Regions from separate parts of the Lysinibacillus sp. GJ-1 genome, predicted to be linked through region 1. Evidence: predicted binding sites of a transcription regulator. Region 1 holds the regulator's gene; each other region holds the start of a gene.
What was found. Region 1 encodes Rex, which represses fermentation and respiration genes when NADH is low (regulators of the CRP and FNR family bind a similar motif). Its sites were predicted from a motif close to TTGTGAAATATTTCACAA; they were not measured.

Region 1 (3,293 bases):
GGGCTTGCTTAGTAGCAGCTTAGCAAGAGCTAGACGAGTTCGCTGGCCCCTTGACAAGGAGCTTATTGGTTTTTCATAATCCTCTGGGTAAAATTGCATTCCATGAAGAACAGAGCGTGTATCAGACTCGTACTGATAGCCACCTGCATCTTTAAAATCATGTTGTAATTGGTCATATTCGGACATTATCTTTGTATACATGTCAGAGTTATCGTAAACGGCTGGATTAGCCATTTGTTGTTCAAGGGAACGTAATGCTTTTTCTTGTGAAAGAAGCGGTTCGAAAATTGTCATCATTTCGTCCCAAATTGACAACGTAGAATTTAGTCCAGCATGTTGTTCCAAATAGCCGACTTGTACACCTTTTGGAATGATAATATCGCCAGCATCATATGACAATTGACCAGCAATGATTTTTAGTAAAGTGGATTTACCAGCACCGTTACGTCCTACTAATGCGACACGATCACGATGTTGAACTTCTAGTTTTACGCCACTTAAAATTTCATCGGCAATAAAGGATTTATATAGTTGATTGACTTGTAATACAATCATTCTTGACACCTCAATTCATTCTTAGTGTAAATGATGAGGGATTTGCTTGCAATGTCAGTGCTTTACTTATTCCAAGCTGTCATGTAAGATTGAAACGATTTCTCTTTAGTTAGTGGCGTAAAAAACGCCGTTAACTAAAGGGAAATCCACCAGTGGATGTCACAGATTACCGCATAAGCTTGGAAAATATCTGGACGCAATTACACAGTGATGTAATTGATTTGTATAAGCATGTTTCAAAAGAATATTCAAATGCACTTCTGTGGATTTGATGTGTTTATAAGGAGGAAAAAGTTTGAAACAAGAAGTGAAAATTCCACAAGCCACAACTAAAAGACTTCCTCTTTACTATCGATTTATCCAAAACTTTGCGCAAGAAGGAATGGAACGTATTTCATCGAAGGAATTGAGCGAAGCGATGAAAATCGACTCTGCAACGATTCGTCGTGATTTCTCTTATTTTGGTGCGCTTGGGAAAAAGGGATATGGCTACGATGTACAACATCTATTGACATTTTTTAGTCAAACACTAGATCAGCATGAAACAACAAAAGTAGCATTAATCGGTGTGGGGAACTTAGGTAATGCCTTTTTAAAGTATAATTTCCAGAAAAATCATAATACGCACATTGTGGTGGCATTTGATTCGAAGGCGCCTAAGGAAGGGAAAATGATCAGCAATATTCCTGTGTATCATCCCGATTTACTAGAAGAAAAGTATGCTGAATACGGGGCAGACCTAGCTATTTTAACAGTATCTTCACGCTCTGCTCAGAAGATGGCGGATCGCTTAGCTGCAATGGACGCAAAAGGTATTTTAAACTTTACACCAGAGCGAATTACTGTACCCGATTCTATGAAATTATTAACAATAGATTTATCAGTTGAATTGCAAGCGCTTATTTATTTAATAAGAAATAGCGATAAATAAGTGCATTCACAATTTTGTAAACAGTTACAATTGATGGCGTTCAAACTATCTAAATAAATTCGCCAAACCTAAAAATTTAAGTTAAAATGATATATATATAAGAGGAGGTGGCTGTAATGGTTGTGCACTTAAGTGCTATTACACCAGTTAGTATAGTTATTATCGGTGTGGTTGCAATTTTAATTTTCGGACCAAAGAAATTACCAGAGCTAGGTAAAGCTATGGGTTCTACACTTCGCGAATTTAAAAATGCAACAAAAGGTCTAGCTGATGACGATGATGATGCAAAAAAGAAAGTAATTGAACATAAAGAAAATGATAACGTTAAGTAAGTTAAGGATGTCAATTTAATATGAATCCAAGAGAATTAACTGTTACAGAGCATTTAGTAGAACTAAGGAAACGGCTCTTTATTTGTGCTGTTTTCTTTGTTATTGCACTTATTGTTGGCTTTTATCTAGCTGAACCAATTATTAAATATATTCAATATAGTAAAGAAGCAGAGCAACTAACTTTAAACGCGTTTAATGTGACCGATCCTCTTGTTATTTACCTACAAGTGACGGTTTTTGTAGCGTTCGTTTTAAGTTCACCATTGCTTCTTCATCAAATTTGGTTGTTTATCACACCAGGTTTACATGAGACAGAACGTAAGGCTACTTTAAAATATATTCCTTATTCGTTTATTCTATTTATAGCAGGTGCATCATTTTCTTATTTTGTGTTGTTCCCATATGTTATGCATTTTATGATGGGCTTATCTGCGGATTTAGAAATCAAACAAACAATAGGAATTAACGCATATTTTTCATTTTTGTTTCGCCTAGTTATGCCTTTCGGAATCGTTTTTCAGTTACCTGTTGTAACGTTATTTTTAGCACGTTTAGGTATATTAAATCCTGAATTAATGGTGAAGTTCAGAAAATATGCATATTTCGTGTTAGTTGTGATAGCGGTATTCCTTGCACCACCCGACTTTATTTCAAATGTTATTGTAGCAATTCCGCTATTTGTAATTTATGAGATTAGTATTATTATAGCGCGCAGGGGCTATCGTAAATTTTTACAAGCTGAAGCAATGCAGTTAGAGGAAGAACGGATAGCAGCAGAACGTGAGCAAGTGGAGCGTTTGTTGGCTGAGCAAAAACGACAAATAGAAGAAATGAATGACTAATTTAAAAAGCTGGATGTGATGATCACATCCAGCTTTTTTTATTGCATTTTTTGCAGTTCTTGTAAAAACTTTTGCAACGGTTCAGCGTTTAATTGGATAAGCGTTACAAAGCCATTTAGCATAATGTGCGCGATAATTGATGTCCATATCCGTTTTGTTTTGTGGTATAGGAAAGCAAAGATTAAACCACAAATGGTATACAACAGGATGTGTGAAAAATCAAAATGAATCAGTGCGAAGAAAATAGCACTAACAATGGCCGCCACCCAGAAATTCGTCGTTTGAACAAGTGAGCCGAAAATAACGCGACGGAAGACAAATTCCTCTAAAATGGGACCAAAGACAACAATCGCTAAAATGGCAATGGGTGCACCTTTAGCTATCGCTACGATATCAGCAGTGTTTTGTGAGCCACCCTCGATTCCAAAAACAGCCATTTCAATAGCCGCTCCAATCATTTGACCGAAGAATACAAGGAAGAAACCTAAAACGCCCCACATAATTGTAAGCGGGATAGACTCTTTTTTACCTTGATAGACATCCCAAAACGTTTTATCGCGAGTGGTTAAAATTAAACTTATAATCAATGCAATCGCAAAACTGAGTGCGATATACCAGCCTTGTGTGATAGGA
Region 2 (3,293 bases), 900 kb from region 1:
ATCTATGACCCTATCAGCACGACAAGCATTTTTTAACAAGGAGGGCGAATGGCTACTAAAGGAAATGTTAGCGCATATCGGTTCAACAGACGCAGAACTACGCGATCACCTTATCTATAGAATATTTGTCGACTTATTGAGTGATAATTTACTAAGCGCTCAGCAACTACAATATTTATTTGACACGGCAACCGGTGAAGATTTCTTATACGCTAACATTGGAGAACAAATGACGGATAGTGTTTTCACCCGCTCTTTTTCAGCTTTACTAGTAGCGAGCATTTTGGCAAAAGATAGTGAACTCCTTATTTTAGATGACGCAAGCTTACAATCTTTCTTTAAAAAAATAGGGCGTTATTTGTTACTTGAAAATGATACAAGAGGTTATATAGAAGGTAAAGGCTGGGCACACAGTGTTGCACACGGAGCAGATTTAGCGGCAATAACAATTAAACATCCGAAGTTTGATTTGCAACACGCTCCTTCTATTTTACATGCATTCAAACTAGTAACTTGGAAAGATGTTGTTTTTATCAACGACGAGGAAGAACGCTTAGTCAATATAATTGAAGCATTATTAGCAAGGAATTATTCTGAGGAAGCACTATCCGAATGGGTAGAGCAAGTTTTTGATAAATTCGAAATGCATTTAGTAACACAAGGCTATAATCAACGCTTTTTTAGTGGGCGTACTTGTACATTGAACGCAATGAAGACTTTGTATTTCGCGTTAAAAATGAATAACCTAGCACCAAAACTTCAAAACACACTGTATTTGCAAATTGCAAAGTGGTTGAAGCTCGGTTCCTAAATGAAGGACAGAACATCCAACGCATTTGGATGTTCTTTTTTTCGAATACTAATATACTAATATTTGTTAATTTTTCAAATCGTTTAATTATGTTAACATAATTTCAACAATGTTCCAATATACCCCTTTATAATCATCCCTTACATAGAAAATTTATCCTTTCAGGTACCTAAAACCGACTTTTCTTATACTCCTTTTTTAGATAAAACGCAACTAAAATGTATCAAAAACACAGTCGCATCATGGACTTTATTACAAAACATCGTCTAAAATGTGAAATGATAATTTTCACAAAAAATTTGTTTACTTAGTTAAATACGACAAACGCAGTATTTTCAACGTTTATACAGTGTTAATTTAACAAAACCTTAAAATACCAATAGTAAAATAGCTTTTTTTGTTCAAAAAATGTTCATAATCACCCCCTATTCATTATCAGTTCTATAATTAAATATTTTTTTTTCTGGTGCTGCGGGCGTATAATCCTATATGCAAACAAAGACATGATGCGACCATCTACATTGAAGAATTGTCCATTTTATGGTGCATACATCATCATGTTTGTGAACGCTTGCAAAAGACCAATCATTTACTAGACTTAATGCTTCATATTGAACCATGCCATTGTCATTGTTAATGCAAACGTATTTGATTGGTACATCAGATAAAAGAGGTGACCTCAATACCCACTATTTATAAATGTGAATCAATACTACTACACATGAAATTTATGAATAGCCGTTTTATAGAAAGGAGTCAAACATGAATAAAAAATTTAGCTTAATGTTATTAGCATTTGGCGCTATCGCAATCCTTTCTGGTTGTGAACCATTAACTGTTTTCAATCCAAAAGGACCAAATGCTCAAACATTATCAAACACAATTATTTTATCCATTATTACAATGGCAGTTATTTTACTAGTCGTGTATGTGCTTTTTGCATTTATGCTAACAAAATACCGTGCATCAAAAGCTTCTGCCGATTATGAGCCACCTCATGAAGAAGGTAGTCATGTACTAGAAATTACATGGACAGTTATTCCTATTATTATCGTAGCATTCCTAGCAATTGTTACTGTAAAAACTACTAGTACGGTAGAAACAACACCAGAAGGTTATGACAATAAAGAACCACTAGTTATCTATGCAGCATCTTCAAACTGGAAATGGCACTTCAGCTATCCAGAGCAAGGTATTGAAACTGTGAACTATGTAAACATTCCAACAGATCGTCCTATTGAATTCAAACTGTATTCATTCGGACCAATTACAAGTTTCTGGATTCCACAGTTAGCGGGTCAAAAATATGCGATGAGTGACATGTTAACAACTATTCACCTTGCAGCTGATGAAGTTGGCTCATTCATGGGACGTAACTCAAACTTTAATGGTCGTGGATTTGCGGAAATGGAATTTGAAGCACAATCTATGACACAAGCAGACTTCGATCAATGGGTTAAAGACGTAAAAGCGAACGAAAAACCATTAACTGAAGAAAAATTCAAAGAATTATTAGCAGCTGAACATGTAGGTCGTTCAAGCTACTCTTCTACTCACTTAGATTTCAGCCCTGCACCAATGGCACATGGTGATATGGATATGGGGGGTATGGACCATGGTGACATGGACATGTCTGACGAAGATATGAACCATGAAAATATGGACCATTCCAAAAAAGATGCCGAAACACATTCACACTAATTTCCAAATTTGAAAGGAGCGCATCCTATGAGTATGGAAGAATTATTCCATCCACTGCAAGAACCGATGATTTTAGGCGCAGCTATTAGTATCGTAGTTGGTGCAGTAGTTGTCGTAACAGGCCTTACGTATTTTAAAAAATGGGGCTACTTCTATAAAAACTGGCTATCAACAGTCGATCATAAAAAAATCGGTATTATGTATATCGCCGTTGCACTTTTAATGCTATTCCGCGGTGGTATCGACGCACTTTTAATGCGTGCACAAACAGCAGTCCCTGATAACGGACTACTTGATGCACAACACTATAATGAGATTTTCACTACGCACGGTTTAATCATGATTTTATTCATGGCGATGCCATTTGTTATCGGTTTAATGAACATCGTTATTCCATTACAAATCGGTGCACGTGACGTTGCGTTCCCACGTCTAAACGCTGTCAGCTTCTGGGCATTCGCAGCAGGTTGTGGTTTACTGAACCTATCATTCATTATTGGTGGTTCACCAGATTCAGGTTGGACAGCTTACTTCCCATTAGCGGGTACAGAATTTAGTCCAACTGTTGGGAACAACTATTATTCTTTAGCACTACAATTATCAGGTATTGGTACGTTATTGACTGGTGTTAACTTCATCACGACTATCTTTAAAATGCGTGCTCCTGGTATGACTTTAATGAAAATGCCAATGTTTACTTGGTCAATTTTAATTACAAACGTTATTATCGTATTTGCATTCCCAGTATTAACTGTAGCACTTGCATTAATGATGTTAGACC
Region 3 (3,293 bases), 110 kb from region 1:
TTGACGTCCAACTTCCGCAAGCCACCAACCGGCTTCAATCGCAATAATTGACAGTGGAGCACCTGCTACAATAATCCATCTAAACCATCGTGCATGAATAAAGCGCCAACCTCGTGGTTTCCCTACTACGTAAAGGAAAGACACTAATACCATAAACATGCCGATAAAGACCATAATATTAAAAAGATAGTGTATATAAAGTGGTGGTCTGTCTTCCTCCGCATATTGATCTAAACCAATAACTTCTGCATTTGGATTATTGCGTGCTAGTATACTTAAAGCATAAGGAACCTTGATGGCATACTTAACTTCCTCGCCATCCAATACACCGAATAAAACCAATGAAGCTTTATCTGTTGTTTCAAAATGCCATTCAGCCGCTGCTAATTTTTCTGGTTGGTATTCCGCTAAGTATTTACCTGAGAAATCGCCTATAATTGCTGCTGCAATTGATGAAACTAAACCGATTTTCATCAGTAAAAATAGAGACTTTTTATGGTAAACATGATCTGAGCCTTTGAGCATACGGTAACCTGCAATGGCTGCCAAGACGAATGCTGATGTCATATAGGCTGTAACGAGAACATGCGCAACTTTTGTTGGCATAGCCGGGTTAAACATTGCTAGAAATGGTTGAATATTTACAAGCTGTCCGTCCACAATATCAAAGCCTTGAGGTGCGTTCATAAAGGCATTTACCATTGTGATAAAGACAGCTGACATGGATGCACCAACTGCAACAGGTATTAGGAGTAACATATGCTTTTTCTGGCTATCAAAGCGATCCCATGTATATAAATAAATTCCTAAGAAAATGGCTTCAAAGAAAAATGCAAAGGTTTCCATAAAGAGCGGTAATGCTATCGTTTGCCCTGCAAGTTGCATAAAATTCGGCCATAGTAACGATAATTGCAATCCAATAGCTGTTCCTGTTACGACTCCTACAGCAACGGTAATGACGAAACCCCGTGCCCAACGTCGCGCCATCAAAATATAATGTTCATCATTCTTTTTATATCCAGTCCATTGTGCAATCATGATCATTAACGGCACACCGACACCAATCGTTGCATAAATGATGTGGAATGATAACGTAAGCTCCGTTAACGCACGACTCCAAAAGACTGCTGATTCATTAATCATCTCATTGCCCTCCTAACTTCCAAATATTCTTCCAAGTATGGAAAGTAGCATGATAATTGCAACACCAAAACTTAACCAAATAAGCTTTTTTTCCTGTGACTTATACAACTGCACCACTTCCTTTCCCTTTCCCATACCCATATTTTCCACTATTCCAACGAAAAAACCTTTATAATGGTCCGATATTTCTACTATTATAAAGGTTTCAAATTTTGTTCAAGTAATATACGCACATTTGCCAAACATTTTTCTTAATTCGTTCACAACCCTTCATTATATGGAAATAAAATCAGAACCACCAGTCTAACTGGTGGTTTGCTCTACGCGTGAAACGCTGGGGTACTAGTACCATGTCTAAAGACACACTGAAAGGTCCGCCAACCGCACTCCGTTTTCACGCTACCACTAAAGTGGTTTTATCATTTTCGCTTTTTTGCTTTTATTTCTTCTCCTGTAAATGGATCAATGAATTCTTTCATGCTCATTTGATCCTCAAGAATATCCTCTTGTAATTGATTTTTTATATATTCCTGAATGATTTTTCTGTTTCTTCCTACTGTATCTACATAATATCCGCGACACCAAAACTTCCTGTTTCCATATTTGTATTTCAGGTTCGCATGTCGGTCGAATATCATTAAACTACTTTTCCCTTTCAAATAACCCACAAACGATGAAACACTTAATTTTGGTGGAATACTTACCAACATATGAATATGATCAGGACAGGCTGTTGCTTCTATAATTTCTACTCCTTTTCTTTCACATAACTGGCGAAGAATTCTACCTACATCTACTTTAATTTGTCCATAAATAATCTGCCTTCTATATTTTGGCGCAAAGACGATGTGATACTTACAATTCCATGTTGTGTGTGCTAAACTTTTATTATCCATTTGGATCCCCTTTCGTACGAAGTCGGTTGACCAGACCTGAATTTATTGTACGGCTGGGGATTTTTCTTGTCCATAGCTAGAAGCTCTTTAGAACCCCTCGCATAGCAAGGGGTTTTCAAAAAATACAATAAAAAAAGCGTAAATTTATAAAATAAAATTTACGCTTTTTGTTAATCTAAATACGGTCTTCCTCACGAATATCTTCAATTGGTACAAAAATTTCAATATGGCGTTTTAAGTTTTCAAAAGTCGCAGGCGCATCTCCACCATATTCACCATCTAGATTTAAATGAACTTCACTATCCGTCGTTACTTTTACGACACTTGCTTTTTTATAAATAACGCGATCATCCTTTAAATGCTCGCCTCGTAAAGCCATTGCTGCAAGTTGAATAAATTCTGGCAAGCTTACTTTTTTTAATACTATTAATGTGAAGTAGCCATCGTTTATGCTCGCATCTGGTGCAAGCTTTTCAAAGCCTCCTACTGAATTCGTTAAGCCACATAAAAACATCATGGCATCGCCATCGAATACTTCACCATCATATTCAATACGCATATGTGATGCCTTAATAGATGGAATCATTTCAACTGCTTTTAAATAGTAGGCAAGCTGTCCAAGCATTGTTTTCATTTTGCTAGGTACTTCGTACGTTAGCTCAGTAATACGTCCTCCAGCAGCAATATTGATGAAATAGCGTTCTCCATTTAACAATCCAACATCAACTGGTAAGGTATCGCCTTTAATAATAATATCAACGGCTTCATCAATATTTCGTGGTATATGGACAGCACGTGCAAAATCGTTCGTTGTCCCCATAGGAATTAGACCAATTTTCGGACGTTTTTCGAATTGGCCTACACCAGAAACAACTTCATTTAACGTCCCATCGCCACCAACTGCTATGATAATATCAAATCCACGTTCTACTGCATTTTTTGCTGCCTCTATTGCATCACCTTCACAAGTTGTTGCGTGACAAGATGTCTCATAGCCTGCTACCTCTAGTTTCTCCAATACTTCTGGTAGATGCTTTTTAAACACTTCTCGCCCAGATGTAGGATTATAAATGATTCTTGCTCGTTTCATAACATACCTTCCTGCTTCATAAGATTCTAATACTTTCAACGAATTTTTCGTTGAAATGTTGCACTACTATTACTACGCCAGTGCAAACACCTCTGGCGCTAACAAAGTGTTTTATTTTTGTAATGCTGCTGTTACATGTTTTCTGAAATCTTCATATACATAAG

Region 2: the regulator Rex is predicted to act here: its motif matches at 1,373-1,390, upstream of qoxA (cytochrome aa3 quinol oxidase subunit II).
Region 3: the regulator Rex is predicted to act here: its motif matches at 1,392-1,409, upstream of LO754_RS20605 (cytochrome ubiquinol oxidase subunit I).

What each region holds. Positions count from the first base shown of each region.
Region 1 covers NZ_CP088912.1:4,242,284-4,245,576, reverse strand. The annotation lists gene LO754_RS21090 (ABC transporter ATP-binding protein) at 1-555, opposite strand, end outside; gene LO754_RS21085 (redox-sensing transcriptional repressor Rex) at 851-1,486, shown strand; gene LO754_RS21080 (twin-arginine translocase TatA/TatE family subunit) at 1,603-1,818, shown strand; gene tatC (twin-arginine translocase subunit TatC) at 1,839-2,660, shown strand; gene LO754_RS21070 (CPBP family intramembrane glutamic endopeptidase) at 2,699-3,293, opposite strand, start outside.
Region 2 covers NZ_CP088912.1:3,337,843-3,341,135, forward strand. The annotation lists gene LO754_RS16560 (DUF2785 domain-containing protein) at 1-811, shown strand, start outside; gene qoxA (cytochrome aa3 quinol oxidase subunit II) at 1,574-2,512, shown strand; gene qoxB (cytochrome aa3 quinol oxidase subunit I) at 2,540-3,293, shown strand, end outside.
Region 3 covers NZ_CP088912.1:4,130,016-4,133,308, forward strand. The annotation lists gene LO754_RS20605 (cytochrome ubiquinol oxidase subunit I) at 1-1,143, opposite strand, end outside; gene tnpA (IS200/IS605 family transposase) at 1,563-2,039, opposite strand; gene LO754_RS20615 (diacylglycerol kinase) at 2,215-3,129, opposite strand; gene LO754_RS20620 (thioredoxin family protein) at 3,241-3,293, opposite strand, start outside.